DNA from 2 places in the Delftia sp. CH05 genome. Region 1 is predicted to be linked to the other one. Evidence: riboswitches for the same ligand, from Rfam matches in the RefSeq annotation. Region 1 holds a riboswitch; the other holds the start of a gene.

Region 1 (9,457 bases):
TTGTCGATCTGGTGGTTGTTGCCCCTGATGCCCATGTGATGCTCCATTGAATGTCGGTAGGCCGCCATCATCGGCCACGCAGGGGCATGGCATCTTGAACAAAACGGCCAGCCGGGCCGCTCAATCCAGCAGTTGCTGCAGGGCAGCGCGGGGCGTGATGCCGCACAGCGCCCTCACCTCGCGCGACAGATGCGCCTGGTCCGCATAGCCGGCCTCCGCCGCCAGGGCCGCAAGACCTGCCTGCCGGTCAGACCGTGCCAGGGCCAGCAGGCGCTGAAAGCGCAGCACGCGTTCCAGCGTCTTGGGACCGTAGCCAAACTGCGCGTGGCACAGGCGGCGCAGGCTGCGCTCGGACATGTCCAGCTGCGCGCGCATGGCGGCCAGCACACCGGATTCGTCCCGCCCGGCTGCAGCCGCCACACCGAACAGCTGCATGGCCTGCCGGTCCGGCACTGGTGCGTCGCGGCCCATTTGCAACAGTCCATGGATGAACACGGCCTGCCCTGCGCCCGGCTGCGCATCGTTGATGCGATGCACCCACTCGCGCGCGCGCGGCCCCAGCAGATCGCCCAGTTCCACCGCCTGCCCCACGATCTCGTCCATGGGCAGGCCCAGCCAGGCGCTGGCCGCACCGGGGCCGAAGCGCGCCCCCCATACCTCGGACCCCGGCACCAGCGCGGGCCGCGCAGCCACCCTGTCAGGCCCCACGGCCAGCAGCTGCCCGCCTTTGCAGACGATGTCCACGCAGCCATCGGGCACCACGAGAAAACCGCCGGCATAGTCCGGGGCCACGGTGCTGCTCCACAGGCACTGGAAGTGCGGCTGCAAGGCGGGCGGCGGGGAGTGTTCGCGGTAGGGAGCGGGCGGCGGCGCCTGGCCAGAAGGCATGGACTTCAGACCCCCAGCGGCAGGTCCGCCTTCTTCAGCGTGCGCAGCACAAAGCTGGACTGGCTGTGGCGTATGCCCTTGATCTTGTAGAGCTTCTCGCGCAGCAGGCGCTCGTAGTCGCGCGTGTCCTTGACGACGACGCGCAGCAGGTAGTCGTACTCGCCCGAGACCAGGTGCGCCTCCACCACCTCGGGAATGGTCGCCAGCATCTCGCCGAATTTCTCCAGCGTGTTGTCCGAATGGCTGTCCAGCGTGACCTGCACCAGCACCGTATCGCCCAGGCCCAGCGCCAGCGGGTTCAGGCGCACGGTATAGCCCTCGATCACCCCCGCCTCTTCCAGCTTCTTGATGCGCGCCCAGCAGGGCGAGGCGCTCAGGCCCACGGCGGCGCCGATTTCCTGCAGGCTGGCGCGCGCGTTGGCCTGCAGGGCGGAAAGAATCTTTCTGTCGAGGGTATCCATGTCCGGCAATCTACTGCAAAACAGGCAGGCACAGAATAATTTTCTGTAGCAACGTCTGTTTTGAAGAAATAAAGCAGCATTTTCTGAGGCCAAACGCGCACACTTGTCTGCATGGGAGCACGCTTACCGGCGCAGCAAAACCATTCACCCAGCCCCGCCGACTACCGCCAGCGCCCGGATGCGTGATCCCCTCAGGAGCCCGTTACAGGCCGCCCCGCTTATCCGCAGCGGGGCGGCCTGTTGCATTGGGGCACCCGGCAGGCATCCGCAGACACCCGGCAGCGCTTTCCCGCAACGGCAGCCGGTGCACAATGCCTCCCGCAAACGTGCACGCCCATGCACTGACCCTGACGTCGGGCATGCATGGGCGCTCGCCACATCAACCAATCGGCCCCTTGATCCACACCCAAGACAATCCCACCGAAGGCCGCCGGAGGCACTGGCCAACGGATTCTGCAATGCGATGGCTGGCGCAAGCCCTGGCAGCCGCAGCGCTTCTGGCACTGCTCACCCGCTTGCTGCCCAACCCCCAGGCAGCCCAGGGCATCGCGGTCTTTCCCGGCAGGAGCATGGCGCCGGCCGCCATGCTGCTTTACGCGTACATGGGCTCGGCCCTGGCCATCACGCTGATGAGCCTGATCCTGTGGTGCTGGCTCAGGGAAAGGCTCTACATTCTTTGCGCCGCGCTCCTGGCAGCCGGTTTTGCCTACGCTGCTTTCCGTTACCGGCCCGAAGGCCTGTGGCTGCCCGGCGCCGACCAGCCCCAGCATGCGCTCTCCATCGCCTACTGCAGCTTCTGTGTGGTGGCGACGGTGTTTTTCAGCCAATTGTTCGAGTTCCGCCGCCATTGGATCTGGGCTGCGCACCTCTTCAGCGTGGTGGCCTGGCTGAATGCCATCGCACTGGGCATGGCACTGTTGGGTGGCTATGCGCAGATCTCGCGTGCCGTGGTGTTCACGGCCCTGGTGTCCACATCGTTCGGTGCGGTCTTCGTGCTGTACCTGCTGGTGGTTCGAAGGCAGTGGCAATACCTGCCGGGCGCGCTGGCGTTTGCCGTGCCATCCGCCCTGGGCATCCTGAACCTGCTGAGAACCCAGGGCCTGCTGCCCGATGTCGCTCTGCCATCGGCCCAGATGCTGTGGTTTGCCGGGCGTGTTTCCGAGGCCATCCTGCTGGGAATGGCGGTGACCAACCGCACGCGGGTGGCGGAGCGCGCCCTGCGCAGTGAGCGGATGCAGGCCCTGTCACGCGCCCAGGCGGCCGAGCGCGAGCTGGAGTCCAAGGTCCTGCAGCGCACCGCACAGCTGCAAACGGCCCAGCAGGCCCTGCAGACGGCCTTGCACAGCGAGCGGGAGATGCGGCTGGAGCAGCGCCAGTTCTTCAACATGATCAACCACGAGTTCCGCACCCCGCTCACCATCGTGGACGGCGCCGCGACCGAGCTGCAGACGTTCCCGACGACGGATGCGGACTCCCTCATCGAGCAGGCGTCCCAGATACGCAGGGCTTCGCGCCGGCTGATGACCCTGGTGGACACCTGCCTGATCAACGACCGGCTGGACGCGGGCGCGTTCCGGCTGCAACTGGAGCAGACGCCATTGGATGAACTCCTGGAGGAGTCTGCAGAGCTCGTCGGCTGGTCCCGGCGGCATCGCCTGAAACTGGATCTGGAACAAGGCCCGCAGCAATGGCAATGCGACCCTGTCCTGGTGCGCATCGCCATCTCCAACCTTGTCGGCAACGCCATCAAATATGCCAAGGCGGGCGACATCACCCTGGCCGCCCGCTGCGATGCGTCCGGTGACCTGCTGATTTCCGTCAGCGACCAGGGACCGGGCCTTGCGCCCGAAGCGGCAAGACAGGTTTTCGAGCCCTATGAACGCGCAAGCGCCACCCGGCACGTCAACGGGCATGGCCTGGGCCTGTCCGTGGTCAGGCGCATCGCCAGGCTGCACGCAGGCGACGCGTTCTTCCAGCCGGCTGCCGGAGGCGGGGCCTGCTTTGTCATCCGGCTGGGCCGGCTCCTGCCCGGCACGGCAGATGCCTGCCAGGAATGTCCGCCAGCGGCAAGGCCGGCCGCCGTGCCGCCGGGCATGCCCCCCTGACGCGGGCAAGGCCGGGCCTTCGCCGGTGAAGCAGTACGTGCTCGCGGCGCTCATGGGGCCGCCGCTGCACGGGCCGTCCCGCCCTGCACCACCAGCAGCACTCCACCCAGGATCAAGGCCACGCCGGCCAGGCGCGTCGCATTGACCGGCCGCGCGCCCAGGCCCATCAGGCCGAAGTGGTCCACCAGCACCGAGACCACGATCTGCCCCGCCACCACGCAAACCAGGAAGCCGCCTGCGCCCAGCTTGGGTGTCACGGCCGCCGCGCTGGCCACATAGATGGCCCCCAGCACACCGCCTATCCATAGCCACCATGGCCCCGCTGCCGCCTGGGCCATGGCCGGAGCGGGCGCGCGCAGCACCCACAGTGCAGGCACCACGACCATGACGCTCACGGCCAGCGAGACCAGCGTGCCCCACAGCGGGTGGCCCAGCAGACGGCCCACCAGGGCATTGCTGGCGGCCTGGAATGGCAGGATGGCCCCCGCCAGCAGCGCCAGGGCCACGGGAGCAAGGGCGGTGAATGTGCTTTTACCTGTCATGCGGCAAGACCTTTCTTCTTCTGTCAATCGATGCCTGCATGCTCTCGCATCCAGCACGTTGATGGAAATCGTTTGTGTGCACGGTCTATATTCATGGCATGGATGAACTGCGCCGTATCGACCTCAACCTGCTGCTGGCCCTGCACGCCCTGCTGGCCGAAAAACATGTGACGCGCGCGGCCCTGCGGCTGCACAAGAGCCAGCCGGCCATGAGCCATTCGCTGGCGCAGTTGCGCGAGCACCTGGGCGACCCGTTGCTGGTGCGGCGCGGTGGCCGCATGGCGCTGACGGCACGCGCGCAAGGCCTGGTGCAACCGCTGGCGGATGCGCTGGGCAGCCTCAACGGCTTGCTGGCACAGGCGGAGTTCGACCCGGCCCACGCACGCGGACGGCTGCGGCTGGCGCTGTCGGACTACGCATCACGCATCGTGCTGCCGCCGCTGATGCGGCATCTGCGCCAGCACGCACCCGGGCTGGACCTGGCCATCAGCCAGTCCACGCGCGAGGTGATGCTGGCCCAGCTGGCCGATGGCGAACTGGACCTGGCCCTGGGACCCTTCCCCGACGTACCCGACCTGCCCGAGGGCATCGAGGTGCAGGATCTGTTCCAGGAGCAGTTCGTGAGCGTGGCCGACCAGGCCGTGCTGCCGGCACGCGGCGGGCTGTCACTGCAAGACTGGCTGCAGCGCCCGCACGTCATGCTGGCCATGCGGCCCGACGCCAGCGAGGAGATCGAACGGGCGCTGGCCGCCCAAGGCCTGAGCCGCCGCGTGGTGCTGGCCCTGCCCCACTGGAGCGCGGCGCTGGAGGTGCTGGCAGGCACCGACCTCGTGCTGACCGTGGGCAGCCGCGCCATTGGCGACCTGCGCCGCCACAAAACGCTGCGCCGCTTCGCTCCGCCGCTGGAGCTGCCCCGGTTTGCCTACCAGCAGGCCTGGCATGTGCGCAAGCAGGGGGATGCCATGCATCGGTGGCTGCGCAACTCGATGGCGCAGTGCTGTACTGCGCAGAAGTAAACGCAGGCCGCAGCCTCAGGCTGCCACCACCACCCTCAGCAACTGCTTCTGTATCTTCCCGCTGGCCGTCTTGGGCAGGGCCTCGCGGAAGTGGTAGCGGCGCGGGCGCTTGTAGGCAGCCAGGCGGTCGCCGTGGACCAGGAAGGCGTCCAGCGCCTCGGCCGTGGGCGTGGCGCCAGGCTTGGCGACCACGTGGGCGGCGACGATCTGGCCCCAGCGCTCGTCGGCCTCGCCGATGACGGCGACCTCGAGCACATCGGCATGCTCGACCAGGGCGTCTTCCACTTCGCGGGGATAGACGTTCTCGGCACCCGAATTGATCATGTAGTCGATGCGGTCGCGGATCCAGAGATAGCCGTCGTCGTCGATGTGGCCCAGGTCGCCCGTGTGGTACCAGCCGTGCGCCAGGGCGCGGGTGTTGGCGTCGGGGCGGTTGAGGTAGCCGGCCATCATGCAGGGGCCGCGCACGAGGATTTCGCCCACCTCGCCGGGCAGGCAGGCCTCGGCCGGGTCGGTGGGGGCGTTGTCTTCGCGCAAGCGGGCCACGATGAGGTCATGGCCCATGGAGGGCAGCCCGGCCGAGCCCGCGTGCGAGAGTTGCTCGCGCGGCAGCAGGACGGACATGCAGGGGCCCATCTCGGTGGTGCCGTAGACCTGGACCAGGTCGCTGCCGACCTTGCGCGTCCATTCGCGGATCAGGTGCGGCGCCATGGAGGCGCCGCCGTACTCCACCAGCCTCAGCGCGGGCGCCTGCTCAGGCGAGGCGATGGGTTCGGCCAGCAGCATGGTGATCATGGTGGGCGCCGCGAAGAAGAAGCTCACGCGCTCTTCGCGGATCAGGCGCCAGGCCTCGGCCACGTCGAAGCGGCGCAGCAGCACCTGGGTGGCGCCGGCCTGCAGGCGCGGCAGAAAGCTGGTGTGCAGCTCGGCCGTGTGGTTGAGCGGCGCCATGGCCAGGCCCACGTCGTCGCGCGTGAACTGCATGGTCTGGTGCATGAGGGCGTTGTGCGCCAGCTTGCTGCGGTGCGTATGCAGCACGCCCTTGGGCCGGCCCGTGGTGCCGCTGGTGTACATGAGGATGCAGGGGTCGCTCTCGCGCACATGGGCCTGGGGCGGCGCGCTGCTGCGGCCCCTGGCCAGGGCGGACAGGCGCTGCGTGGCCCAGACCGGCAGCGGGTCGGCCGGGGCATCGTCGGCAAAGATCCAGTGCTCGATGCCCGTGCCAGTGCCGCCGCCTTCGGCCTTGAGCAGGGCCTGGGCGCGTGCGGCCACCTCGCCGCCCTCGTGCTCGAAGACCAGGGCACGCGCTGCGCCGTCCTTGAGGATGAAGGCCAGCTCCTGCGCCGCCAGGCGGTAGTTGATGGGGTTGAAGATGGCGCCCAGGCGCGCGGCCGCCAGCATGGTGAAGACAAAGGCCGGCGTGTTGTAGAGAAAGGCCGCGACCACGTCGCCATGGCCTATGCCCAGCTCGGCCAGGCCGTGGGCGTGGCGGTTGACTTCGGCATCGAGCTGGGCGTAGGTCCAGGCGCGGCGCTCGCCGCCCTCCCATGCGACCAGGGCTTCCTTGTTCGGCAGGTAACGTGCCGGCCAGGCCAATGTGTCTCCCAGCGTCTGCTGCATGTGCGCTTTTTCCTTCTCGCTCACGAGATTTCATATATCGATGCACCTCAATGTAGGAGATTTTTTAGACAGTTATGCAATTTGCAAATGCATCCATGCAGGCAAGCGCATGGAGTTGCAGTCGGCCCGCGGAAATCCCGAAGCCGCGCGGACGCTGGCCGCAGCTAGAATGCGCCGGTCAGGAGAGAGTGCCCGCCCGGCCGCAACGGTCGCAGGCAGCGGCACCGCCGAAGGCGCAGGGTTTCCCGAACGCTCAGGCAAAAGGACTGGCACCGCCTGCCGCCACGGCCGCAGGCGTTCCTAGCTGGAGAGAGATGCAGGGCACGGCGGTGTGCCCCATCCACCGAAGGAGCAAGCCCCACGCATGGAAGGTGCGGGTGAATCTCTCAGGTAAAGCGGACAGCAGGGCAGCACATCCCGGAGGACCGGGATGGCGTTATGCCTTGTTCCTTGCCTGAAAGAGAGCCCTCCTTGTCCGCTGCCTCCACCACCGATCTGCTCAGGACCCCGCTGTTCGACCTGCACCAGGAACTGGGCGCGCGCATGGTGCCGTTTGCCGGCTACTCCATGCCCGTGCAATACCCGCAGGGGCTGATGGCCGAGCATCTGCACACGCGCGAGGCGGCAGGCCTGTTCGATGTCTCGCACATGGGCCAGATCAGCCTGCGCGGCCCGGATGCCGGCGCGGCGCTGGAATCGCTGCTGCCCATGGACGTGCTGGGCCTGGGCGAACACCGCCAGCGTTACGGCCTGCTGCTCAATGAGGCGGGCGGCATTCTGGACGACCTGATGTTCGTGCGCCGCGAGGACGACCTGTTCCTGATCGTCAACGGCGCCTGCAAGCACGAAGACCTGGCGCACATCCAGGCCCGCATCGGCCAGCGCTGTGAAATCGAGCCCCAGTTCGACCGGGGCCTGCTGGCGCTGCAGGGCCCGCAGGCCGCAGCCGCCATGGAGCGCCTGCTGCCCGACACGGCCGGCCTGGTGTTCATGACAGGCGGCCACTTCGACTGGGAGGGGGCCGAGCTGTACATCACGCGCAGCGGCTATACCGGCGAGGACGGCTTCGAGATCTCCTTGCCCGCCAGCCACGCCGAGGCCTTTGCCCGTGCCCTGCTGGCCCAGCCCGAAGTCAGGCCCGTGGGCCTGGGCGCGCGCAATTCGCTGCGCCTGGAAGCCGGCCTGTGCCTGTACGGCAACGATCTGGACACGACCACCACCCCGGCCGAGGCCGCCCTGAACTGGGCCGTGCAGAAGGTCCGCCGCGCAGGTGGCGAGCGCGAAGGCGGCTTTCCCGGCGCGGCCACCGTGCTGGCCCAGCTGCAGTCGCCCGAGCTGCTCACGCGCAAGCGCGTGGGCCTGGTGGCCCTGGAGCGCGTGCCCGTGCGCGAAGGCACGGAGCTGCTGGATGCCGGCGGCCGCAAGGTCGGCCAGGTCACCAGCGGCCTGCTGTCGCCCACGCTGAACCAGCCCGTGGCCCTGGCGTACGTGGAGCCGGGCAGCGCCGCCGTCGGCACCACGCTGCAGGCCATGGTGCGCGGCAAGGCCGTGCCCATGCAGGTGCAGGCCACGCCCTTCGTGGCGCCCCGCTATCACCGCGGTTGAGGACAGCCTGCGCGCTTGCCGTGGATCGAGTTCGGCGGATTCGTTTTTCCTGCCATCGCATGCCGCTACAGTGCGCACTGACCTTTCTCAAACCGCCTTTCACAGGTTTTTTCAGTTTCTATCGGAGCAAGCCATGAGCATCCAGTATTCCAAGGACCACGAGTGGATCAACGCCGCCAACCCTGACGCGGCCATCGTCGGCATCACCCTCCACGCGCAGGACGCGCTGGGCGACGTGGTGTTCGTCGACCTGCCCGCCGTGGGCACCAGCTTCAACCAGGGCGATGTGGCCGGCGTGGTCGAGTCCGTCAAGGCCGCCGCCGATGTCTACATGCCCGTCAGCGGCGAGATCGTCGAAGTCAACGAGGCCCTGCGCGACGACCCCTCCCTGGCCAACAGCGACCCGCTGGGCGAAGGCTGGTTCTTCAAGGTCAAGCTCAGCGACGCAGGCCAGCTGGCCGCGCTGCTCGACGAAGCCGCCTACACGGCCTTTGCCCAGAGCAACTGACGCCACTTTCCGGCCAGGACGGGCGCCAGGGCCCGCCCTGGCGCTTTTCAGCTTTTGAGACAGGTCCCTCCATGCTGATGTCCTCCACCCAGCCCCTTGCCGCCCTCGAGAACGCCACCGAATTCGTGGCCCGCCATATCGGCATCGCGCCCGAAGACGAGGCCCACATGCTCAGCGCCATCGGCGCGGCATCGCGCGATGCGCTGATCGACGCCATCGTCCCGCCCTCCATCCGGCGCCACCAGCCCATGGCGCTGCCGCCAGCGGCCACCGAGGCCCAGGCGCTGGCCGAACTCAAGGCGCTGGCAGGCCGCAACCAGCTGCTCAAAAGCTTCATCGGCCAGGGCTACTACGGCACGCACACGCCCGGAGTCATCCTGCGCAACATTCTCGAGAACCCCGCCTGGTACACGGCCTACACGCCCTACCAGGCCGAGATCTCGCAAGGCCGCATGGAGGCCCTGGTCAACTTCCAGACCATGGTCTGCGACCTGACGGCCATGCCGATTGCCAACGCCTCCATGCTGGACGAGGCCACGGCGGCCGCCGAGGCCATGACGCTGGCCAAGCGCTCCGTCAAAAGCAAGAGCAACCGTTTCGTGGTGGCCGGCGATGCCCACCCCCAGACCATCGAGGTGATACAGACGCGCGCCGCGCCGCTGGGCATCGAGGTGCTGCTGGCCAACTCGCTGGAGGAATGGAACCAGCTGAT
Region 2 (9,457 bases), on a different contig from region 1:
CTGGCGCTGCGCGGCCGGCTGTCGGTGATCACGGGCGGCCCCGGCACCGGCAAGACCTATACCGCCGCGCGGCTGCTGGCCCTGCTGTTTGCCACGGCGCCCGATGCCGGCCAGTTGCGCGTGGCCCTGGCCGCGCCCACGGGCAAGGCCGCCGCGCGCCTGAAGCAATCGATCGACGGGGCCTTGCTGCAATTGCAGGGCAGCATGGGCGGCGAGATCGACCTGGCGGGCCTGGTGCAGCGCATGGGTGCGGCGCGCACCCTGCACTCCATGCTGGGCGCGCGGCCCGATACGCGGCACTGGGGGTTCCATGCGGGGCGGCAGCTGGACGTGGACGTGCTCATCGTCGATGAGGCCTCCATGGTCCACCTGGAGATGATGGCGGCGCTGCTGGAGGCACTGCCGGCCGGCGCCCGCCTGGTGCTGCTGGGCGACAAGGACCAACTGGCTTCGGTGGAGGCGGGCGCCGTGCTGGGCGACCTGTGCCGCGATGCCCAGGCCGGGCGCTACCTGCCCGACACGCTGGACTACGCACTGCGCGTGGCCGGCCAGCGGCTGCCGCCGCAGTTCGCGGCGCCCGACGGCGATCGTGCGCCAGCGCTGGCGCAGCACACCGTCATGCTGCGCGAGAGCCGGCGCTTCGGGGGCCCCATCGGCCAGCTGGCACACGCCGTGAATGCCGGTGAGGCGGTGAAGGCCCAGGCCCTGCTCGATGCCGGCACGCAAGCCGGCGCAGGTTCCGAGCTGTGGGAACGCCATGGCGGCGGCGTGCACGCCGTGACCGAACTGGCCGTGCACGGGCGCGGCGGTCTTGCCAGCTATGCCCTCTATGCCCAGGCGCTGCAGGGCCGGCCGGATGCGGCCGGCGCCGACGAGGCAGCGCACCGAGCCTGGGTGGTCGCTGTGCTGCAGGCCTTCGAGCGCTTCCGGCTGCTGTGCGCCGTGCGCGAGGGCGATTGGGGCGTGTCCGGCCTCAACCGCGCGGTGGAGCAGGCTCTGGATGCGCAGGGCGTGATCCGCCGGGGCGGCGAATGGTATGCGGGCCGTCCCGTCATGGTCACGCGCAACGATGCGCAGCTGGGCGTGTTCAACGGCGACATCGGCATTGCGCTGCCGGGAGCGCACCAGGGGCAGCCAGGGCAACTGCTGCGCGTCTACTTCCTGCAGGGCGACGAATTGCGCTCGGTCGGCGTCAGCCGCATGGCCCATGTGGAGACCGCCTTCGCCATGACGGTGCACAAAAGCCAGGGCTCGGAGTTCGAGCACACCGCCCTGGTGCTGCCCTCGCGCGGCGGCAGCGTGCTGGGGCGCGAGCTGGTCTACACCGGCATCACGCGCGCCCGCCAGGCCTTCTCGCTGTTCTCCGAGGTGCCGGGCCTGCTGGCCTCGGCCGTTGGCAGCCCCACGCAGCGCGCCAGCGGGCTGCTGCGCTGGCTGCAGGAGTGAGTGAAGGCCCCGCGCCTCAGGCCGGGGTCTTGTCGCTGGCGTAGCGGGCCATCATCAGCGCCGTATTGGTCTTGCGGTCGGCATTGACCTGCTGCACCGTGGGCCGCTCGGCCATGCGTGCCAGGTACTCGCGCACGGGCAGGTCGGCCAGAACGTCGCGCCCGCCAACGATCTTGCTGGCCGCGCTGACCAGGGGCAGGTGGACGATGGCGCAGCAGTCGGCCAGCGTGAAGCTGTCGCCCGCCACAAAGGGGGAGAAACGCGCGAGTTTGGCGAAGGCCGCCACGTTCTTGTCGAGCTGGGCCAGCGTGCGCTCCCGGGTGGAGTCGCTGACCTGGCCGCCGAAGAAAGCCTGCGGGTAGAGGATGCGCGCCACCAGCTCCAGGTGCAGGTCCAGGTACACGCACAGCTCGCGCACCTTGGCGGCCTCGAAGGCGTCGGCCGGCAGCAGGGCCGGCGAGGGCGACAGCGTCTCCACGTACTCGACCATGGCGGCCGACTCGCACAGGCCCCGGCCGTCGTCGATGCGCAGGTAGGGCACCTTGCCCAGCGGAGAAAGCGCCATGTCGGTCTCTCCCAGCCAGGCCAGTTCCTCGTTGAAGGGCAGCTGCTTTTCCAGCAGGGCCAGCTTGACCTTGTTGTAGTAGTTGCTGGCCGCGAATCCGCACAGGGTGAGCATGGGTGTCTCCTAGGGTGTTGGTGAGGGCTGGGGGATGCGCCTGCGATGGTAGGGGCGGGCAGGGCCTGGCGGGGTCACGGACATGACGTCCTGGGGCAGACCCCTAGAATGGCGCCATGCCGCTTCGCCTGCCCTCCACCTTGGCTGCCTGCGCCCGCTGGGCGCTGGGCCTGTGGCTGTGCGTGGCGCTGGCTTCGGCGTTTGCGCCGCTGGCGCGCGCCTCGGGCTGGGAGCGCCTGTGCTCGGCCGCTGGCGAATCGGTCTGGGTGCCCTCGCCAGCCGGTCAGGACGATGCCCTTGCCGGCAGCCACGGCATCGACTGCCCGCTGTGCCTGCCCCCGCTGGCGCCGCCGCCCGCCCGGTGCAGTGCGGCCCCGGCACCGCTGGTGGCAGATGCGCAGCCACGGGCGCACCCGGCCTCCGTCCACAGCGTGGCCATGCCGGCCCTGCCCCAGGCCCGCGCACCGCCCCGGTGACTCCCGGATTCACTCCCGCTTCCTTCGCTTGGCCAACCCTTTTTGCAAGGCACGAAGACCGTGCCGCAATGCATTGAAATTTCTGGAGAAACCGTGATGACACTGCGTCAATGGACCACCTCTTTCCTGATCGCCGCCTCCCTGTCCATGGGCCTGGCCCATGCCCATGCCGATGCGGCCCATGTCAAGGCCGACGCCGCCTGGGCGCGTGCCAGCGTGCCGGGCCAGCAGGCCACGGGCGCCTTCATGCGCCTGACGGCCGAGGAGCCGCTGCGCCTGGTGGGCGTGGAGTCGCCCGCCGCCGGCGTGGCCGAGGTGCATGAAATGAAGATGGAAGGCGATGTGATGCGCATGCGCGCCATCGACGGCCTGGACCTGCCCAAGGGCGTGGCCGTGGACCTGAAGCCCGGCGGCTACCACGTCATGCTGCAGCAGCTCAAGAGCCCGCTGCTCAAGGACAGTCAGGTACCCATCACCCTGGTGTTCAAGGACGCCAAGGGCGAGACCTCGCGCCTGAGCCTGCAGGTCCCCGTGCGCGCCATGGCGCCCGGCGCAGGTGCGGCATCGGCTGCGCAGGGCGGCGCGCATGGCGGACACGGCGGACATGCCGGCCACTCCCACTGAGCTTTTTGTCATCCACCGGGTTTGTGCGCAGCGGGCCGTGCATGACTTGCGATGGACTTGGCGTGTGCCTGGGTTAAGCTGAGCGCATGGCCGGTGTGCTTCACCGGCATGTTCTTCCAACCCAGTCCTAGCGAGTGCTGCCATGAGTGATGCGTCCTCCTTCGGTTTCGGCAAGTTCATCCCCGGTTTCGACTTCCTGCAGGGCCTGGCCCAGAGTGCAGGATCGGCCACCGCCCGGCCCCTGGGGCGCCTGCCCGAATGGGTGGCGCCCACGGTGAGCATCGAAGAGGTGGACAAGCGCATCACCGAACTCAAGGCCGTGCAGTTCTGGCTCGACCAGAACGGCAAGGCGCTGGCCGCCACCATCCAGGCCCTGGAAGTGCAGCGCATGACGCTGTCCACCTTGCAGGGCATGAACGTCAGCATGGGCGAGCTGGCGCAGGCCTTCCAGTTCCCTGCAGCCGCAACCGCCGCGGCCACCGCCGCGGCCAAGGGCGCCGCCAGCGCGGGGCAGGGCGACCTTTCGGACTGGCCCATGTCCTCGGCCGCCAGCCGGGCGAGCAAGAAGGAAAAGCCGCAGCCCGAGCCCGCACAGGCCGCTGCCGCGCCGCCTGCAGCCCCCGAGGCGGCCAAGGCCGCCGACAGACCCGCAGCCGCGGAGACTGCGGCGCCCAAGGACGAGTCCGCCCAGGCCGCCGCCATGGGCCAGGCCATGCAGTGGTGGGGCGCGTTGACCCAGCAATTCCAGCAGATCGCCGCCAAGGCCATGGCCGAGCCCATGGCCCCGGAGGCCGTGGCGGCCGCCCAGCGCGCCACCGGCATGGCCGGTGACCTGGCCAAGGCCACCATGGACCGCATGGCGGCACAGGCCAGCGCCTTTGCTGCGCAGGCGGGCAAGGCGGCGGCGGTCTCCCCTGCCAAGGCGCCGTCCGCGAAGCCGGCGGCCAAGGCTGCGGCGCAGGCCGAAGCCCCCAGGACCGCTGCCAAGGCTCCCGCCAAAGCGGCTGCCAGGAAAACCGCTGCAAAGGCTGGAGCCAAGGCGCCGGCCGCCAGCAAGCCGGCAGCCAAGAGCCGGCCGGCGCGTTGACCGATCGGGCCGGACCCATGGATGCGCAAGGCCCCAGCCACCCGCAAGCCGGGTGCTGGCGGGGCTAGAAAGAAGGTTGGTATGTCGTTGTTTCCTGTAGGCCATGCCAGCCATTCCGACTGGCGCGCCGCGGCCGACGCGGTGCTGCAGCAGCTGCGCTTGCAGATGGCCGGGCCCGGCCACGCGCAGCGGCCCCGTCTGGGACTGGTGTACCTGTCCCATGCGCATGCCGCCCACGCACGGCCGCTGCTGCAGCATCTGGCCAGGGCCCTGCCCCATGTGGCGGACTGGGCCGGCTGCTCGGCCGGCGGCGTTCTGGCCATGTCGCATGAGTACCTGTCAGGAACCGCGCTCGCGGTGATGCTGCTGGATGTACCGGCCGCCCACTACCGCCTGTATTCGGGCCTGGCGCCCCTGCATGCGCCTGGCGGCGAGGCCGGCTTCACCGCCCATTCGGCCCTGGTCCATGCCGCAGGCGGCCAGCCCGAGCTGGCCGAGCTGCTGTACGAGCTGTCCGAGCGCACCGAGTCCGGCCTGCTGTTCGGCGGCGTGGGCGATGACGGGGAAGATGGCGTGGAGGGCGTGCAGATCGCCTGCCGTACCGAGGATCTGCATGCGCAGCATGCGGACGCGCGCGGCATTTTTCGTGGTGGCTTTTCAGGCGTGGCCTTCGGTGCCGGCGTGCCCTGCATCACGGGCATGGCCCAGGGCTGCGTGCCGCTGGGCGAGGGGCTGGAGATCACCGAGGCGCGCGGGGCCCTGGTCACCGGGCTCGATGGCGATCCGGCCCTGCAGCGCCTGCTGCAACTGCTGGGCGTGGAGCTGGAAGGCAGCGACTGGCAGCCCGCGCTGACCACGGTCCGCACCACGCTGGCGGCCATTGCGCCGCCGGGCCGGGGCCTGGCCCACGGCGTGCTGACCGAAGAGGCCCAGGTGCTGACCCTGGTCGGACTGGACCCGCTGCGCCAGGGCGTGGCCCTGTCATCGGCCGTGGAGGCCGGGCATTCGGTGATCTTCTGCCGCCGCCAGGCCCAGGTCGCGCGCCAGGAACTGCTGCAACTGGGCGCTGCGCTGCGCGATGCGGCGGAGCCCGAGGAGGCGGCGCCCGAAGGCGAGGCACAGCCCCGCATCCGTGGCGCCATCTACATCAGTTGCCGGGGCCGCGGCGGCGGCCTGTTCGGCGGCCCCGATGCCGAACTGCGCACCCTGCGCCACGCACTGGGCGATGTGCCATTGATCGGCTTCGTCGCCGAAGCCGAGATCATGGACGCCCGCCTGCACCGCTTCGCCGGGGTGTTGACGGTGTTCACTGCCTAGGCGTCGTACACGCCGTACACACGGTACACACCGTCTGCACCTCAGACCGCGCGCGGGCGCACCGTGCCTGCGCTGCGATCCGGGTCCATGGCTGCGGCTCCCAGAAAATCGAAATCCACCGCTGGCTGCCTGCCGCTGACCAGGTCGGCCAGCGCCATGCCGGAGCCGCAGGCATGGGTCCAGCCCAGCGTGCCGTGGCCGGTGTTCAGGAACAGGTTGGCGATGGGCGAGCGTCCGATCAGCGGCACATTGCTGGGCGTGGCGGGGCGCAGGCCGCTCCAGAACTGGGCGCGGCCGGTATCGCCGGCGCCGGGGAACAGCTGCTGCACGCGCCGCACGATGGCCTCGCAGCGCACGGGGTCCAGGTTGCGGTCGTAGCCGTTGAACTCGGCCGTGCCCGCAATGCGCAGGCGGTCGCCTTGCGCGCCCGTGTAGCGCGAGAACACCAGCTTGAACTCGTCGTCCGTGAGGCTGACCTGATAGGCCTTGGCGGGGTCCAGCACCGGCAGGGTCACGGAGTAGCCCTTGGCCGGATAGATGGGCAGGCGCAACCCCAGCGGCTGGGCCAGCAGCGGGCTGAACGAGCCCATGGCCAGCACATAGGCGTCGCCCTGGATGCGTTCGTAGCGGCCATCGGCATTGGTCACCTCCACATGGTCGATATGGCGGCTGGCGCCCGCGCCCGTGGTGCGCAGCGCCGTCACGTGGTGGCTCTGGCGGAACTGCACGCCCGTGGCGGCGGCGATGCGCGCCAGCTCGCGTGTGAAGAGGTTGGCGTCGCCTGATTCATCCTCGACCGTATAGGTGGCGCCCGCTATCTGCCCGCGCACATGGGCCAGGGCCGGCTCCAGGCGCACGGCTTCGTCGGCATCGATCAGGCGGCGGTCGCAGCCCAGGGCCTGCATCTGCTCGGTGGGCTTGAGCGCGCCCTCGAACTCGCGGGCGTTCGTGTAGAAGTGCAGGATGCCCTGCGTGCGCTGCTCGTACTGGATGCCGGTGTCCGACCGCAGCTGCTGCAGGGCCTCGCGGCTGTAGGTGCCCAGGCGAACGATCTGCCGGATGTTGTGGCGCGTGCGCGCGGGCGTGCAGTTGCGCAGGAAGGACAGGCCCCAGAGCCACTGGCGCATGTCGGCGCGCAGGCGGAAGAGCAGGGGGGCGTCCTGCCGGCCCAGCCAGCCCAGCAGCTTCAGCGGTGCGCCGGGGTTGGCCCAGGGCTCGGCATGGCTGACCGAGATCTGCCCGCCGTTGGCGAAACTGGTTTCGGCGCCGGGCGCTGCCTGGCGGTCGATGACGGTCACTTCATGACCGAGGGATTGCAGATAGTAGGCCGACGTGGTGCCGATCAGGCCGGCTCCGAGAACGATGACGCGCATGACGATGCCCTTTCAAAGGCATGTGCCGGGTCACGCGAAAGCTGGCCGCTATGGTCTGGATAGCAGGCAGCCGGCGTCCGTCGTGACGCAGCTGCCGCTCCCCCTGTCCTTGGTACCTGAGAGATTCACCGCCGTCCATGGGAACGGGGCTTGCTCCTTCGGTGCGCCGCACATTGCGTGCGGCGGCTCTCCAGACGGCATGTTGTGTTTGCAGTACGGAACCTGAGCGTGTATGGGAGTTTGCGCCTTCGGTGAGGCTCGGCACCGTGGCGCCCGCCTGCTCTCCTGCAGGGGCGATTCTATGTGGCTTGCGCAGCCAGCTCCAGTCGTATTGGGGATACCACCAGTTACCTGTATGTGGTGTGGCTGATTCAGGGTATTCCCTAGATCGCTCAAGTGCCTCCCTCGTAGCGCTGGTACGAGTCTCTGGTTTCATGTAAAAAAAACTATTGAAATAGAAAAAAACATGATTTAGTCTATCGATATGTGCAGTGGTTTGTCAGTGCATGTTCTGGTCGATTGGACCTGCATGGGTTAACCATGGGTTGTATATATGTCTGATAGGCGACTTACCGTTGCACAGGTGCGGGTCCATGGAAACTGGTCCGTCACTGAAAAAATACAAGCACGGTGAATATGGTTTGTCGAGGGAGGAATGTTTTGCGTCGCAAACCCGACTGAAGGTGTGTCCGCTCAACGGGCAGTGGAGCAGCGCGCAAGCGTTGATGGAAATCCGCCTTTTTTTGATTGACGCGCAGGATCTGCGCGAAACATTTTGCTTCCAACCTCATCGGCTGCAAGGTGAGTTGTGAGCTCGTGATTCAAATAGAACTATTCGAGGTACGGCGATGCAAATGCGCTGGGTACAACTGATGGCCATTGCCATTGGGAAAATCATTTTCCTGTCATATCTCCTTGAGAAAACGGGGAATATCATGCATGCTCTCAATCGCCTGCCTGGTTCGGCATTTTTTCGCAAGTGGCGTGCAGCGAAGTGCCTTTTCTCTTTGCTGCTGCTTTCATGCGCGGGTATCTCATCCACGGCACTGGCAGCGACCATCGTCTTCACGGTCACCGACAACAGCGATGCTCCCAATGCCAATGCAACGACACCAACCACCTGTGTCAGCACGCTGGGGGGCACCTTTGCTGGCGCATGTACGCTGCGAGCGGCCATTCAGGCAGCCAACTACACGCTGCAAACGCTGGATCCGAGTGCCGATGTTTCCATCGTCTTTGCGCCGACACTGACCACGTCGGTACGGACCATACAGAGCGGGACATCCAAGGATGCGGCGGGAAACCTCCATCCGTATGTCGACAATCAGACGGTTTACGTGCGCTGTGCCAATACATTCATCAGCGGAGCCCAGTCCGGCGCCGTGACGGGAGCCACCAATGCCTGTGGTCAAACCCAGATGATCAGCGGCGGCGATACGGGCACCACCACTGGTGCCGGTGGTGCCTGGTACTGGCTCAAAGGCACCGTGCCAGCCGGCACGGGCTCGTTGACCATCGATTTCGGGGGAGTCATACAAGTCCAGAACTGGGCGGACTCCCCCTGGGAAACTTTTTATCTTGGTGGGAAGAACATCACGCTCACCAATTCGCCCAATATGACCTGTGGCGAAGCGGTATTCGTCGTTGGCTCCCCGGCGAACAATGTCACCATTGACCGCGTCGGCTTGGTGAATGTGGCGCCAACCCCTGCGGGAGAGGGGACGCCGTTCAACTGCGAGCTGTACGCGGAGATTCATCAAGGCGCACAAAACGTATTCTTTACCAATAGCACGATCAATTCCGCGATATGGAATGGAAATTACGGCAATAACAAGGGCTCGGCTATTTCCGTTGCCGCAAGCAACGGTGCAGGCACAGTTTCCAACATTGTTGTCGATAATTTCACGGTAACGAATCTGCCCAACCCTATCGGGGGAATGCAGCTCGAGCAGTTCTTCCAGGTCATGTCGAACATGACCGTCAACGGATTGACGATCAAAGATTCGAATATCGCACTGAGCCCGACTGGTGGAAATGCGCCCAGGGCCGTGGTGTCGGTTGATGGAACGATCAGCCTGGCCAATGGAATTGGTCTTGCCGTGACGGGTAATACCTTCTCGCTGCCTATTGCCGCCTATACCGCTTCATCGCCAATGCATGTGTCGGCACCAACGGTGAATACGGCAGCCTCAGGCACGACGCAGGTAGTGACGGTGACCGATAACAATTTCACTGGCGGCGGGGACGGGTTGAATATTAGTGGGGCGGGTACGGCACCAGGGTTGATTGGCAACAACAAGATGACAAGCCAGTCGAGAAGTGCCATTCGTATCACTACGCATGATTTCTTCAAGATTTCTCAGAACACGCTGTTTTCTGTGCCTGTGGCTGCAAACTCAGGTATCAGTTTGCTGACGACGGCCAATGGACAAACCGGATGGACCCCGACCCTTGG

What was found. Region 1 has a riboswitch for glycine ahead of gcvT (glycine cleavage system aminomethyltransferase GcvT). Riboswitches for the same ligand answer to the same signal wherever they lie in the genome.
Region 2: linked by a shared signal. The riboswitch ahead of GRX31_RS25995 (D-amino acid dehydrogenase) and the one ahead of gcvT (glycine cleavage system aminomethyltransferase GcvT) in region 1 are both predicted to bind glycine.

What each region holds. Positions count from the first base shown of each region.
Region 1 covers NZ_WUMG01000008.1:145,954-155,410, forward strand. The annotation lists gene GRX31_RS09645 (VOC family protein) at 1-35, opposite strand, end outside; gene GRX31_RS09650 (helix-turn-helix domain-containing protein) at 121-888, opposite strand; gene GRX31_RS09655 (Lrp/AsnC family transcriptional regulator) at 894-1,349, opposite strand; gene GRX31_RS09660 (sensor histidine kinase) at 1,808-3,454, shown strand; gene GRX31_RS09665 (DMT family transporter) at 3,505-3,996, opposite strand; gene GRX31_RS09670 (LysR family transcriptional regulator) at 4,095-5,012, shown strand; gene GRX31_RS09675 (fatty acid--CoA ligase) at 5,028-6,632, opposite strand; glycine riboswitch at 6,802-6,911, shown strand; glycine riboswitch at 6,927-7,045, shown strand; gene gcvT (glycine cleavage system aminomethyltransferase GcvT) at 7,071-8,237, shown strand; gene gcvH (glycine cleavage system protein GcvH) at 8,371-8,745, shown strand; gene gcvP (aminomethyl-transferring glycine dehydrogenase) at 8,817-9,457, shown strand, end outside.
Region 2 covers NZ_WUMG01000051.1:4,294-13,750, reverse strand. The annotation lists gene recD (exodeoxyribonuclease V subunit alpha) at 1-1,446, shown strand, start outside; gene GRX31_RS26020 (glutathione S-transferase family protein) at 1,463-2,125, opposite strand; gene GRX31_RS26015 (hypothetical protein) at 2,242-2,601, shown strand; gene GRX31_RS26010 (copper chaperone PCu(A)C) at 2,698-3,225, shown strand; gene GRX31_RS26005 (PhaM family polyhydroxyalkanoate granule multifunctional regulatory protein) at 3,368-4,312, shown strand; gene GRX31_RS26000 (FIST signal transduction protein) at 4,394-5,629, shown strand; gene GRX31_RS25995 (D-amino acid dehydrogenase) at 5,671-7,002, opposite strand; glycine riboswitch at 7,096-7,206, opposite strand; gene GRX31_RS25990 (hypothetical protein) at 7,596-7,814, shown strand; partial or broken gene GRX31_RS25985 (beta strand repeat-containing protein) at 7,857-9,457, shown strand, end outside.